DNA from 2 places in the Ferdinandcohnia sp. FSL W7-1320 genome. Region 1 is predicted to be linked to the other one. Evidence: riboswitches for the same ligand, from Rfam matches in the RefSeq annotation. Region 1 holds a riboswitch; the other holds the start of a gene.
The links. A riboswitch is a leader RNA that binds a small molecule or an ion and turns the genes downstream of it on or off. The one in region 1 is predicted to bind cyclic di-AMP.
Positions count from the first base shown of each region.

Region 2: linked by a shared signal. The riboswitch ahead of NST91_RS18325 (dicarboxylate/amino acid:cation symporter) and the one ahead of NST91_RS20765 (cation:dicarboxylate symporter family transporter) in region 1 are both predicted to bind cyclic di-AMP.

Region 1 is NZ_JBBPAM010000001.1:4,260,652-4,268,013, forward strand. Features, by position in the region: gene NST91_RS20760 (LysM peptidoglycan-binding domain-containing protein) at 60-1,448, shown strand; gene NST91_RS20765 (cation:dicarboxylate symporter family transporter) at 1,528-2,790, opposite strand; cyclic di-AMP (ydaO/yuaA leader) riboswitch at 2,901-3,057, opposite strand; gene NST91_RS20770 (thiamine pyrophosphate-binding protein) at 3,177-4,811, opposite strand; gene NST91_RS20775 (AraC family transcriptional regulator) at 5,030-5,893, shown strand; gene NST91_RS20780 (DegV family protein) at 6,041-6,892, opposite strand; gene NST91_RS20785 (MBL fold metallo-hydrolase) at 7,226-7,362, shown strand, end outside.
Region 2 is NZ_JBBPAM010000001.1:3,715,972-3,723,333, forward strand. Features, by position in the region: gene sstT (serine/threonine transporter SstT) at 238-1,473, shown strand; gene NST91_RS18315 (DUF3231 family protein) at 1,544-2,554, opposite strand; tRNA gene NST91_RS18320 (tRNA-Val) at 2,690-2,762, opposite strand; cyclic di-AMP (ydaO/yuaA leader) riboswitch at 2,975-3,125, shown strand; gene NST91_RS18325 (dicarboxylate/amino acid:cation symporter) at 3,272-4,501, shown strand; gene NST91_RS18330 (alpha/beta hydrolase-fold protein) at 4,613-5,338, shown strand; gene NST91_RS18335 (2'-5' RNA ligase family protein) at 5,452-5,967, shown strand; gene NST91_RS18340 (GNAT family N-acetyltransferase) at 5,975-6,397, shown strand; gene NST91_RS18345 (DUF421 domain-containing protein) at 6,475-7,149, shown strand; gene NST91_RS18350 (hypothetical protein) at 7,162-7,362, opposite strand, start outside.

The sequences.
Region 1 (7,362 bases):
AAAAATGAAGAACTTGGGGATAGTAATAGGTAGAAAAGAACAAATGGATGGTGAAATAGGTGGATGGTTTTTCACGATATAAACTAAACGAAACAGAAGACGGAATTGAAGTGATCTTATACCTCGATGAGAACTTAACAGAATACTCTTCTGAGTTAGGAGTCTCATCCCTAGTGGAAGAGGCTGATATAGAAAGGAAAGCTGTTCATTTTATAAAAAACATTCTTCCTGCATTGAAGGTTAAAACCGTTAAGATCATGGCTGGTGGAATGTTATTATCAGCCATAGGTGTTGGTACATTGCCTGCAACTCAAGCCTCTGCAGCTGACGCAACTGGGAAAAAGACACACTCGAAGACTTTATCCCATACTGTAGTTGCTGGCGATACACTATATAGTATTGCTCAAGCTAATGGAACAACCGTTGATGCAATTAAGAGCGTAAATAATCTTTCTTCAGATTCATTACAGATTGGACAAATTTTGACAATTCCTGTTGGAATTACTGATATTCCTGCTCAAACCAATGTAACTACACATCAGGTTGTTCCCGGTGATACGTTATATAGTATTGCCACACGTAATGGCACAACCGTGGATATGCTCAAAAAGGCCAATAATCTATCTTCGGATTTTTTGCAGATCGGTCAAACGTTGACGATTCCTTCTGACAGTGCGTCCACTCCTACTCAAACAAAGCAAACTACACATCAAGTTGTTTCCGGTGATACGTTATATAGTATCGCTAGTCGTAACGGGACAACTATCGATGGAATTAAAAAGGCCAATAATCTATCTTCGGATTTTTTACAGATTGGACAGACGTTAACGATTCCTTCCGGCGGTATGTCCACTCCTACTCAAACCAATCAAACTACCTATCAGGTTGTTTCAGGTGATACGTTATATAGTATTGCTACTCGTAGCGGCACAACTGTGGATGGGATTAAAAAGGCAAACAATCTATCTTCGGATAGTTTGCAGATTGGACAAACGTTGACGATTCCTTCAGGTGTTTCAAGTGCCCCTGCTCCGGTTCAAAACGAAACATCATTCGCTGCAGAACAACAGAAAGTAGTTAACCAGGCAGAAGTGGAATGGCTTGCGAAAATGATACACAGTGAAGCAAGAGGTGAATCTTTAGAGGGACAGATTGCTGTTGGTGCTGTAATTGTGAATCGTGTAAATAGTCCCTTATTTCCTAATAACATAAAAGATGTCTTGTTTGAAAAAAGCTACGGTTACTATCAATTTACACCAGCAGAAAATGGTGCGTTACTTACTGCAACCCCTAACGACCAACATAGAGAAGCTGCAAAACGGGCACTTAATGGTGAGGATCCAACGAATGGAGCATTATTCTTTTACAACCCTGACAAAACATCGAGCTCCTATCTGAGAAGTCGTACCGTTTCAACCACAATAGGAAACCACGTATTTGCCTTTTAGGGACACAGGGACAGGTCCCTTGTCCCAAACCAAAAACAAGCACACTCCTTTAGGAATGTGCTTACTTAATATCACATATTTACGATGCTTGTTGAACAGCTTCAACTTCAGTAGGTGGGTTATATTTGCCTTCCCATTTAGCTACAACTAGAGCTGCCAATGAGTTACCTACGACGTTAACCGCAGTACGTCCCATATCTAGAATACGGTCAATACCAGCAATAAAAGCCAATCCTTCAGCCGGTAAACCAATTGTACTAAACGTCGCTAATAGCACTACAAAGGATACCCCAGGTACTCCAGCCATGCCTTTAGATGTTACCATTAATATTAGCATTAGCATGATTTGTTCCCCAATGCTCAAGTGAATTCCATACATTTGGGCGATAAATAAAGACGCTATGGCCTGGTATAAAACAGATCCATCCAAATTAAAAGAATAACCTGTTGGTATAACGAAAGTTGCTATGTGCTTAGGACTTCCCGCCTTTTCCATTTTATCCATAATCCTCGGAAGTACGGTTTCAGAACTGGATGTTGAAAAAGCAAGGATTAACTCTTCCTTAATCATCTTCAATAATTTAAAAATATTTAAACCAATAAATTTAGCCAATAATCCTAAAATAACTACTACAAAGAAAATCATTGTTCCATAAACAGTAATGGCTAGCTTGCCTAATGGAATAAGTGATTCAAATCCATATTTTGAAATAGTTACACCAATTAATGCAAAAACACCAACCGGAGCATATTTCATAAATAAATTTGTCACATAAAACATGGCATTTGCCATACCCTCAAAGAAACGTAAAACCGGTTTTCCTTTTTCACCAATAGCTGCAATTCCAAGACCGAATACAACTGCAAAGAAAATAGTTGCCAGCATATCTCCTTCAACCATAGCTTGGAACGGATTTGTTGGAACAATATGAAGGAGTGTATCTGTAATAGATTTTCCTTCTTGCGCTTCTGATGTTTCTACATAACCTGAGATATCAGTTTGTTCTAACTGCTCCATTACAAGACCAGCACCTGGTTGGAATAAATTTGCAGAAATAAGGCCGACTGCAATTGCAACCAAGGTCATTCCAATAAAATATGTCAGGGATTTAGCACCTAATTTACCAACTGATTTTAAATCACCAACGCCAGCTATCGCAACGATGATACTTGAAAGAACAATTGGTACAACAATCATTTTAATTAAACGTAAGAAAAGATCTCCGAATGGCTGTAGAAAGGTTTGAGCAGTTTCACTTCCGTAGAAAATCCCACCAACGATAATACCTAAAATAAGACCGATCAAAATTTGACTTGCTAAACTTAACTTGAATTTTTTCATAAATTACCCCACCTTCTTAATAATGTGATTCTGATTACTCAGGTTAGGGAAACATATAGAAAGATAAGATAACAAATAAACGGCTGTTGCCGATTCACTATTCTACCATACTGTTTCCTCTTAATTGCTTACGAGGTTAGCTTTCAGGTTAGGACTAAGGGAAACAATAAGCCCCTTCTATTTAAGAACTCACCAATAGCGAAAAAAAAATTCCGCATGAATAATTTGGGTCCCCCGCTCTAGAAAAAGATTTAGCAATAATGTACTACTCTGATTTTATACTAAAATATTATTCTAGTAAACTATTGATCATTTCCAGTTGTGGGTCCCACCCCTGATTATCTAAAGCGTTAACACTCCAGTGGGGCGGGACCAGCTTTCCAAGGTCAGCTCTTTGTTTCCGGATGAAAAATTGGCGCAGTTTCAACCTCTATCAATACTGGCCCATTATGTAATAATGCTTTTTTTAAGGTAGCTTCTAATTCACTATCTTCTCTGATTGAATAGCCTTTCCACGAGCAAGCTTCGGCTATTTTTACAAAGTCAGGATTCGTTAAATCCACATCCTTTTGAACGCTTCCGCTGGCTATCATTTTATCGCGTTCCATTTGTAACGCATGATTATTGAAAATGATGACTGTAATATTTAAGTTATATCGGATGGCCGTTAATAAATCGGCTAAAGTCATTTCAATCCCGCCATCCCCAACGACTGCAACCACTTGCTTCTCCGGGAAGCACAGTTTTGCTGAAAGAGCGGCAGGTAAACCAAATCCCATTGTTCGCCATTCTCCTGAAAAGATGATTTGTTGTTTAGTTGAGCGAAAATTACGATTGAACCAAACAGTTACATCACCCGTATCTAGAGTAATAATTGCATCGTTTTGAACAGTATTTTCAATAGCTCTAACAATTCTTGAAGGATGGAGCGGTTGTGAAGATTGTAATCCTTCTTGCTCGTTTTGAGTATCCCATGTTTCTTTTGTCTTTTGGATGTTTGTTACCCAAGTTTGATTTTGTGAAACGCTATGAAGATGTTTCGTTAACAGTGGGACAAGCATTTCAGCTGAACCTACAATACCTAACTCAACAGGTATACCTTTCCCAATATTCTCTTTCGCAACATCAATTTGAATCACCTTCGCATGCTCTGGAACATATCCTTCCGGCCACCACAAGTTCCCTACTACTAAAACAACATCTGACTCTTGAAAAAGATCTTTAGCATGAGGGTTTCCCCCTTGTCCAATTCCTCCTAAAAAGTGCGTACAGGATTGAGGAAACACCCCTTTTGCACCTAAACTTACAAGGATACCCGCTCCCCAAAGTTCTGCTAGTTTCTCTACTTCATTTACAACATGTATTGCCCCAAGGCCTGCTAAAATCATTGGTTTTTTTGCGTTTTTCATTAATTCAACAACCTCTGTGATATCTTGTTCATCTATAGATGTGGCAGTCTGTATCATTTTTGGTTCCCGCTGAATTTTTGCAGTCGAATTCATTGAAAAAAGATCTTTTGGAATCGATAGATGAGTAACAGCCCCTTTATCAAGTGATGTTTTCATCGCTTTTGTTAAAACATCTATAATGGCGTCAGGGTGTGCGAGCAAAGACGTATATTCTGCGAGTGGTTTTATTAATTCTTGTTGATTAAGATACTGCTTATAGTCTGTCCCAATTTTTTGAGTGGGAGCCTGACCAGTAATAGCCAATACGGGTGCCTTGTCCAGAAAAGCGTCCCCTAAACCATTGAGTAAGTTTCCTAAACCAGGTCCCATCGTTGCAAGACAAACGCCAAGCTTACCCGTTAACTTTGCCTCAGCTGAAGCCATCATGGCGGCAACCGATTCATGTTTCACCGCTATAAATTGTATTGAATTCTGCTTTGCTAGTTCATCCATAAACCCAATAATGGCATCACCGACAACCCCATAGATCCTTTTAACTCCCCACATCCCAAGTTGCTTTAACATAAGACTTGCAACAGTTTCCTTTGTTGATTGATTAGACTCTGAAATCACGCTACAAACCCCTCCTAAAATTACTTTATCCCTTACCTTTCCAATTACTGAGGTCTACTATTCAGAGCATGTTTTTAATCATCCATCAACAGTCCAACATATTTTTCATTACATCTTCGTTTGAATATCTGTCAGTAAACCGATATATTTTATGTTAAAAATGTCGAGTATTATATAAATTGCTTTGCTATTATGAAGACATGAAAAGGAGGGATACATTGTTAAAGGAATTAAACCAAGTGATCGATTATATCGAAAATCGTTTAACTGATGACCTATCTCTTGAAAGAATTTCTGAATATGCCGGGGTATCCGATTATCACTTTAGAAAGATCTTTTTTTATCTTTCAGGGCTGACGCTAAGTGAATATATTAAAAACAGAAAATTGTCAGAGGCAAACAAGGATTTATTACATGGTGATAAAGTTACAGATGTTGCATTTAAATATGGGTATCAATCAGTCGACGGCTTTACTAGAGCATTTAAAAAATGGAGTGGTTTTTTACCATCGGATGTAATTAAAACTGGAATAAGCAAATCGTTTCCCAAACTTTCATTCGTAATAACTGTTAAAGGAGGAACATCTATGGAATTTAGAATTGAAGATAAACCTGCATTTAATTTAGTTGGTGTAAGCAAACGGGTCCCAATGCAATTTGAAGGCGTGAATAATGAGATTGTAAAGCTTGCACAAAGCATAACGGACGAACAAAAAGAAGAAATGCATTCCCTTCAAAATATAGATCCTTATGAAATTGTGAATGCCTCTTACCACGCTGACGCTAATTTCATAAAAGAAGAAGGCGATTTAACCCACATGATTGGTGTGTTAACAACGGAAAATCAAGTAAGTGACCGATTAGACATAGTACCAGTCGAAGCATGTACATGGGCAATCTTTCCAAATGAAGGACCCTTCCCATCAACACTACAAGAAACCATGGCCAAAACCTATTCAGAATGGCTTCCCTCTTCCGATTACGAGGTCATTAATGTCCCTTCTTTTTCGTTCACAAAAATGAATAAAGACAAAGTAGGGTACGCATATAGTGAGGTTTGGATTCCGGTGAGGAAGAAATGAAAACAAGCACTGAAAATTAATTGAAATGCTATAGATATTGCTTAATAGGTTGTCATTTTTTCCACCTCCCTTTTGTCGGGAGGTGGCGGCACCCATCCGCTTTATAAACCATCGACAATCTTCTGGGCGTCACTGTGACTTCAAATTCTATCTCTCCAAGCCTGCAATTCCAAATCCGCCTGGTCCAGCATGGGTGGAGATCATGGCGCCGGCCTGTATCCAACTGATATTTTCAAATCCATGTTCTTTTGCGACATCGGTCATTCTTTCCTTAATCTTTTCATCTAGGCCAAGGGAGTATACTAAATAAATTTGACCTTTATCAATGTCGTATTGATTTATGTAGTCTTGGATCAGTTTTTCCGTGACGGTACTCATATTCCCGCGATACTTCTTAGTAGATGTGAGTTTTCCATCTATTAATTCGATACATGGCTTAATTTTCAACAAAGCACCTCCGAGATAAGCTAGGTTACTTACTCTTCCACCCGCTTTTAAAAACTCTAGACTGCCAGGAACAAAAGCCAACCTAGATTTCGGGACGATCGCTTCGATTTTTTTGACTAACTGTTCAGGATCAATCGTAGGTTCTTTTGCTACTATATCTACTGCATACATCACAATAGCAGCTAGTCCTCCCGTAACGTTCAATGCATCAATTAGAAAAATATCATTTAACTCTTTCGTTGCAATAATGGCATTTTGGAAGGAAGAAGATGCCTTAGACGTATAACCTATATGGATAATGACACAACCGGGAAAGTCCGTTTTTATCTGTTTAAAGAATTCCTCATATTCATAAACATTTGTTGCAGTTGTGGAGGGGATTTTCTTGGTTCGCTCATAATAATCAAATATATCCTCTACCGGCAACGCCCCATCTAAATAATCCTTATCACCCATGATAACGTGCATCGGAACCACTTGAACAGAGTGTTTGCTCGTCCAATCCAAAGGTAAATCCGCGCCACTTTCCGTAGTTAAAATAATTCTACCCAATTATTATTCCCCTCTCATCTCCCATTATGGGTCGGTTGTTAACCATCGTACCTAAACCAACTATACATTATACGAAAGCGTTTTACAGAATTTTTTTAAGTAGAAATAAAGCAATGTGGCTTGAAAATAGAAGGTTACGCATTAGTGAGGCTTGATTCTTGTGAAGAAGAAGTGAAAACAAGTACTGAAAGTTGATTGAAGTTTATCTATAAACTCTCGACAAACTTCGAGCCGTTTCGGGGCGTCACTGTGACTTTATAAAGTCTCAATTTTATCCCCTCTACAAATAGGATATAATGAACGGTACATACAATCTTGAAGGAGTTCATACACATGCAAACATTGCAAAAGCTTTCCAATCGTCTCTTCTACCTGCCTCCAGTTCAACAAACAGACCGTCCGATTTTGGTAGCGATTGTGGGGGACGACCAGACATTGTTAATTGATGCTGGAAACTCTTCTAATCATGC
Region 2 (7,362 bases), 540 kb from region 1:
TTTGAAAAACTTGATTTCTATGATCAATAATGCCTATACTTTCATAACTTTCCTTTATGTCAAAGAGTTCTATGTTTTTTAAATACCAAATTTTTCACCTTAAAATTTCATTTCCAACTCTTAAATTTTATACACAATTGACAATTTTCGTGTTAAACTAACAAATATTATATTATTCATATAATATTAATTTCATAAGATAATAAGATGGACAACCATGAAAAAGGGGGAAAGAATATGAAAGAAATCTTTTACAAATGGAATCAGATTAGCCTAGTTAAACGTATATTTGGTGGTATTATCGTTGGTATCCTATTAGCATTAGTCGTACCAGAAGGAGCAAAATGGGTTAGTATTTTTGGTTCATTATTTGTAGGTGCACTAAAAGCTGTTGCACCTGTATTGGTCTTATTCTTAGTTATTGACGCCATCTCTAAACACAGAAGTGGAACCCAAACAAATATCAAATCGATTATCGGCTTATACGCAATAAGTACATTCTTAGCTGGATTCGTAGCCGTTTTGGCAAGTTTTATCTTTCCAGTAAATCTGTCACTTGTTTCTGGTGCAGAAGACCTTTCACCTCCAAGTGGTATTTTAGAGGTCCTTCAAACATTACTATTTAATATTGTAGACAATCCGATTAATGCCCTAATGAATGCAAACTACATCGGAATTCTAGCTTGGGCAGTTGTTCTTGGAATTGCATTAAAAAATGCAAACGACACAACTAAGACATTAATTACCAACGTATCTGATGCAATCGCAACAGTCGTAAAATGGGTAATCAGCCTAGCTCCTATCGGAATCATGGGTCTAGTGTTCGACGCATTTGTAACAAATGGACTATCTGCATTAATGGAATATGGAAAAATCCTAGGCCTTTTGCTTGGCTGTATGTTCTTTATTGCACTTATTGTGAATCCTTTAATTGTCTATTTCTACATTCGTCAAAACCCATATCCACTTGTATTTAGATGTCTAAGAGAAAGTGGGCTAACAGCCTTCTTTACTCGAAGCTCAGCAGCAAACATTCCGGTTAATATGAACCTTTGTGAAAAACTAGGATTAAATAAAGATACTTATTCTATTTCAATCCCATTAGGCGGAACTGTAAATATGGCTGGTGCGGCAGTAACGATTTCTGTTCTTACTCTTGCAGCTGTTCATACACTCGGCATTCAAGTTGATTTTGCAACAGCTCTAATTCTTAGCGTCTTATCAGCAATTTCAGCAGCAGGTGCATCTGGTGTTGCCGGTGGGTCACTTTTACTTATTCCTTTAGCGTCAAGCTTATTCGGAATTCCGAACGATGTTGCCATGCAAGTCGTTGCAGTTGGTTTCATCATCGGTGTCCTACAAGACTCTTGTGAAACTGCTCTTAACTCATCATCGGACGTACTTTTCACTGCAACTGCTGAATATGCTAAGAAACGTAAAGAAAAGAAGAATGTTACGGTTAAGTCGGCTTAATCCTTTATTTAAACATATTAATAAACACAATAAGACAAAGGGACTGATACGTTCTCTTTGTCTTTTTTTATCAAGATTGTTTTTTAATAATTTTTTCTCTGTTATCTGTTTGTGGAGGCTCCTCCAACCACCCATGTTTAATCATAATATTTGCCCCATCCTCAGCGTACATCGAAATTTCTGGAATTAATGATGCATATCTAAATCCTATATCTCTCCTTGGACTAGCCGCCATGGCCATTCCGAAATTCCCAATACCCGCTGCAATCATTGCTGACACATGAAACATAATAAGTTTATCAGAGAAAACACTCGCATTACTATCTGTAACAGCTGAATCCCAACTCATTGGAGCAGGAAGATCCTCTTTGATTAAAAAGTCGCTAAAAAGTTCTATATATTTTTGCGAAAGTTTCTTTCCTCTTACTAAGAATTTTTTTACATCATCACCTTTTGCAGTTTGTGCAAATCCTGTCATCAGTACCTTACCAATCGCATTGGTCTGTATATTTAAAAATAAATGACTAATTTCAATAGAGGTTAGTGCTCTTTTCTTCCCCATGAAACCAGCTAAAAAATGCTGTTTCTCTACAAAATCAACCTTGTCGGGAATAGATATATACGGAGGTCTTACATATATTCCTTGTTTTAACATTAATTCACGTGTTTGGTCCTGCAATTCAACACCTAAATTTAATACCCGCTTATGAAAAGCAATTACATCGGGCCGTGTCGCAAGGCCCAGTGCTCCACTACTACCTGCCATTCCGAGAATAGACATTTGCCTTAGGTACATTAATACGAAAGTATCAGAAAATAGTCTAGGAGCTTTAAAATCTACATCCTGTTCTGTAAATCCTAATGGGATAGGAAATTCTTCTTTTTCAAAAATTTCACGTACAATTTTTTGGTTTTCTTTAGATGCTTCCAGTGTATATTCAATAATTGGACGTACTTCCTCATCTTCAACTTTATCTAAAAAATACAAATTAACACATTCAGCTAACGTATCGTTTATGTATTGTGTCCATAAGCTCGACATCTCCGCAGCTGTTAGACGAATCTTGTTTTTATCCTCCATGTGAACGAACAACCTCCCAGTCTAGTCCTAACAAGGATAATTTCTCCAAAAACGGATAAAATTATTATAATTATTATCCAAAGTCTAAAAATAAACGCAAAAAAATCACTTGAGAAAACTCAAGTGATCTCATGATGATTCCGAGAGGGCTCGAACCTCCGACCCCTACCCTGTCAAGGTAGTGCTCTCCCAGCTGAGCTACGGAATCACTATATGAATAATTCATAATATACATCCGTTTTGAGTGTTTGTCAATTAAATTCTAGTCATTTTATCGTGAATACATAATTTTGTGGTTTTTGCTATTTGTCGTTCACTATTTTCCTATGAAAATATTAACATCGTAAAAACCATAAATATATGTTATTATTGACATATATTCATTTTATTTGTATAAATATAATATCAAGGCAAAGTACAATTTAATAGTCGCTGAATTCCCATTTTTGGGAAACGGGGGAACCATAAACGTGCAAAAGAGCACACGGGGTGAATCCTTTTTTATAAAGGTAGGAGATACTCTTCATCCGAATCCGACAGCTAACCTCGTAAGCATTTGGAGAGAGCATTGTTGCGCAATTTTATCGATAAGCCACGAGCCACACTCTCGTGGTTTTTTGTGTCTTACGAAAAGAATGCTGTTCTTCGACATGCGCATTCCCATTTGTTTTGCCAAAAAAAGAAAACACTTTCAATACAACTTAGAGGAGGTTTTTTATGTCATTAACTAAGAAGATTTTATTAGGTTTAGGTCTTGGTGCGATTGTAGGTCTTATTTTGAATTTAACATCACCTACTGTTTTTGAATATGCAAATACGTGGGTATTCGTTCCATTGGGTCAAATTTTCTTGAATTTAATTAAAATGCTTGTTGTTCCAATAGTCTTGGTATCTATTACTCTAGGAGTTACTGGCCTTGGTGATCCAAAGAAGCTTGGAAGAATTGGTGCCAAAACGATAACATATTTTTTAGCAACTACAACGATAGCGATTACAATTGCCATCGCTCTTGCTTCCATTTTCAAACCTGGTGCTGGTGGAGCTTTTGATACGCAAGGGGCTACTTATGATGGGGCTACTGAAGCTCCTCCATTCATGGAAACCTTAATTGGAATTATCCCGACAAATCCATTCACGTCAATGACAGATGGTAATATGCTTCAAATTATTGCATTTGCAATTTTTATAGGTTTTGCTCTTACCGTGTTAGGCGAAAAAACGAAAGGTATTGTAAATTTATTCGAACAAGCAAATGAAGTATTAATGTATCTTGTTAATCTTGTTATGAAGACGGCTCCTTATGGTACATTCGGATTAATTGCAACAGCTATTGGTGGCCAAGGGTATGCTGCAATAAAAGCAATGCTTGCATACTTCCTAATTGTACTTGCCACTCTACTTATTCACGCAGCCATTACTTATGGTGGCACGATTGCATTATTGGCAAAACGAAACCCTATTGAGTTTTTCAAAGGTTTTGCGCCTGCGATGACAGTTGCTTTTAGTACGTCAAGTAGTAATGCTACACTCCCTATATCAATGGAAACTGCACAGAAAAATCTTAAGGTTCCTGAACCAATTAGTAGCTTTGTTCAACCATTAGGTGCGACTATCAATATGGATGGTACAGCTATTATGCAAGGTGTAGCCACCATTTTCATTGCACAGGTATACGGATTTGACCTAACTTTTACTCAAATTATTATGGTTATCTTAACGGCTGTACTTGCTAGTGTAGGTACTGCTGGTGTTCCTGGTGTTGGTTTAATCATGCTAGCAATGGTTCTAAATCAAGTTGGTTTACCACCAGAAGGTATCGGTTTAATTATTGGTATTGATCGTTTACTTGATATGACACGTACAGCCATCAATATCACAGGTGATGCTGCGTGTGCTGTATATGTTGCAGAATCTGAAAAGAAACATATGGATGAAGCAGCAGCTTAATTTTTAATTTGTACCGAAAGCGACAGGGAGTTTTTCCTGTCGCTTTCCTATTTTTCAAGCGTTATAATAGTGATGCAACATAATTGATCGAATGTTTGGAGGTTTAAAAAGATGACGATTAATAAAGGTACTGTTAGGGAAATGACTATACATAGTAAGATTTTAAATGAAGAACTTGAGCTTATCGTTTATTTGCCTGCTACCTTCTCCCCTCTATATAAATATAATGTACTCATTGCTCAGGACGGGCGCGATTACTTTAATCTAGGCAGGGTTGCGAGAGTTGCGGATAAGCTAATTGAAACAAGTGAAATAAGCAATACCATAATTGTTGGAGTTCCTTATAAAAGCGTTGCAGACCGCCGTAAGAAATATCACCCAGATGGTGAGCAGCATGATTTGTATAAGCGTTTCTTAGGGGAAGAACTTGTCCCATTTCTTGATCAAGAGTTCCCGACCTATCAAATGGGACAAGGACGTGCATTAATCGGGGATTCTCTGGCGGCGACGATTTCACTACTAACAGCACTTGAATACCCACATACTTTTGGAAAGGTGATCATGCAATCTCCCCTTGTAAATGATCATGTTCTGTTACAGGTTGAAAGTTTTGCAGACCCATATCTCCTTGACTTATATCATATAATCGGGACAGGTGAAACCGAGGTGAAAACAACAAAGGGTAATATTGAGGATTTTTTAACGCCAAACCGAAAATTACATAAGCTCATTGTGAGCAAAGGTTTTTCCTATTTCTATGAAGAATTTAACGGTAATCACACGTGGAAATACTGGCAGCCTGACTTACCAAGGGCACTTTCAAAAATGCTCAAATAGCCGTTTTTTTATTCTATCATTTTCAAATATTTGATATAATTATATTATTATTTTTCGTTTACAACATTTGGTACTTCACTTTTTGAAATTTAAAACTATAGGAGGGCAATAAAATGAAATACGGCATTGTTATCTTCCCATCCAAAAAACTTCAAGACATCGCGAATTCATATCGTAAACGGTATGACCCGCATTATGCATTAATCCCACCGCATATCACACTAAAAAACACATTCGAAGCATCCGATCATGAGATTGTGGATATTACAAGGGAATTAGCAGCGGTAGCTAAACAGGTAGATTCATTTAAATTAAATGTGTTAAAGGTGAGTTCGTTTTCTCCTGTAAACAATGTAATTTATTTAAAAGTAGATCCAAATGAAGAATTACAGACATTACATAATGCCTTACACTCTGGCTATTTTGCTGGAGAACCTGAATATGCATTTGTGCCACATATTACAATTGGGCAAAAACTATCTAGCGATGAACATTCAGATGTGTATGGTCAGTTACGTATGTTAAAAATGGATCACGAAGAGCAAATTGACCGTTTCCACCTCCTCTATCAGTTAGAAAATGGTTCTTGGACCGTTTACGAAACATTTCGTTTAGGAAAGGAAAATTAATGACATTATGGAAGCAAGAATTGTAACGAACAACAATGAAAAAGACGATGCCTACACAATAAGAAAAGTAGTTTTCGTTGATGAACAAAAAGTACCTCTTGAAGAAGAGATTGACCAATTTGAAGATGAGGCAACACACGTTGTCCTTTATGATCATAATGAGCCTGTAGGAGCTGGCCGTTTCCGCGTTGTTGACGAGTACGGCAAAGTGGAGCGTATCTGTGTTCTTGCTTCACATCGAAAAAAAGGTGCAGGGAATTTGATTATGCATAAGATGGAGGACATCGCTAGAGAGCAAGGCATTTCAAAATTAAAGCTCAATGCTCAAACGCATGCAGAAAACTTCTATAAAAAGCTTGGTTATGAAACCGTATCTGGTCTTTTTATGGATGCTGGAATTCCTCATGTCACAATGGTTAAGGAAATATAAGGATGTCGAATGACATCCTTTTTTTCATGGATAAAAAAGGGTAAACCTGCTCATTCTACCATAGAGAGGTGAATGAGTTGGAATTTTTTAGAATTGCATTTGATTTAGTAGTTGGTCTGTTAGGATTACTGGTTCTTACAAAAATATTAGGTAAAACACAAATTACACAAATTACACCTTTTAATTTTATCTCTGCCTTAGTACTTGGTGAATTAGTTGGAAATGCGGTTTATGATCAAAAAATTGGCGTATTACAAATACTATTTTCCATTATTGTATGGGGAGTATTAATTTATGTAATTGAATTAATAACTCAGAAAGTTCGAAGGACTAGGCCTTTTCTTGAGGGAAAGCCAACAATTATTATTCATCAAGGAAAGATAATTAAAGAACATTTAAAGAAAAACAAACTTGATATCAACCAATTACAGCATCTTCTTCGGGCGAAGGATGTTTTTTCAATTAGAGAAGTAGAGTATGCAATTTTAGAAACAGATGGCTCCATTAGCGTCCTAAAAAAATCTAAATATGACCCACCCACACGCCAAGATTATAATATGGCGGAACAGAAGGTTCGTCTCCCTATTACATTAGTAAGTGATGGCATATTAATTCAAGAAAACCTAGAGGAAAGTGGATTTACTGAGGCATGGCTACATTCGGAATTGAAAAACCAGGGGGTAGCCACGTATAAGGATTTGCTTATTGCAGAATGGCATGAAGAGGAAGGCCTGTACGTTCAAGAATTTTAACCTTCCTATTTTTCATATAGACTCGTTGTAAAGCAGCCCTTTGCCAGTATATTGAGAACGAATATTTTCAATATATTGGCTTTGTTTTTTTGTCATTGCTTTACGTTCAACATGGTTTAAGCCATGCATTTGCTGATTCATATTTAATGACATTGGATTTACTGGATTTAACTTAATTTGGTTTGTTTTATAGATTGTAGTCCGATGTACATA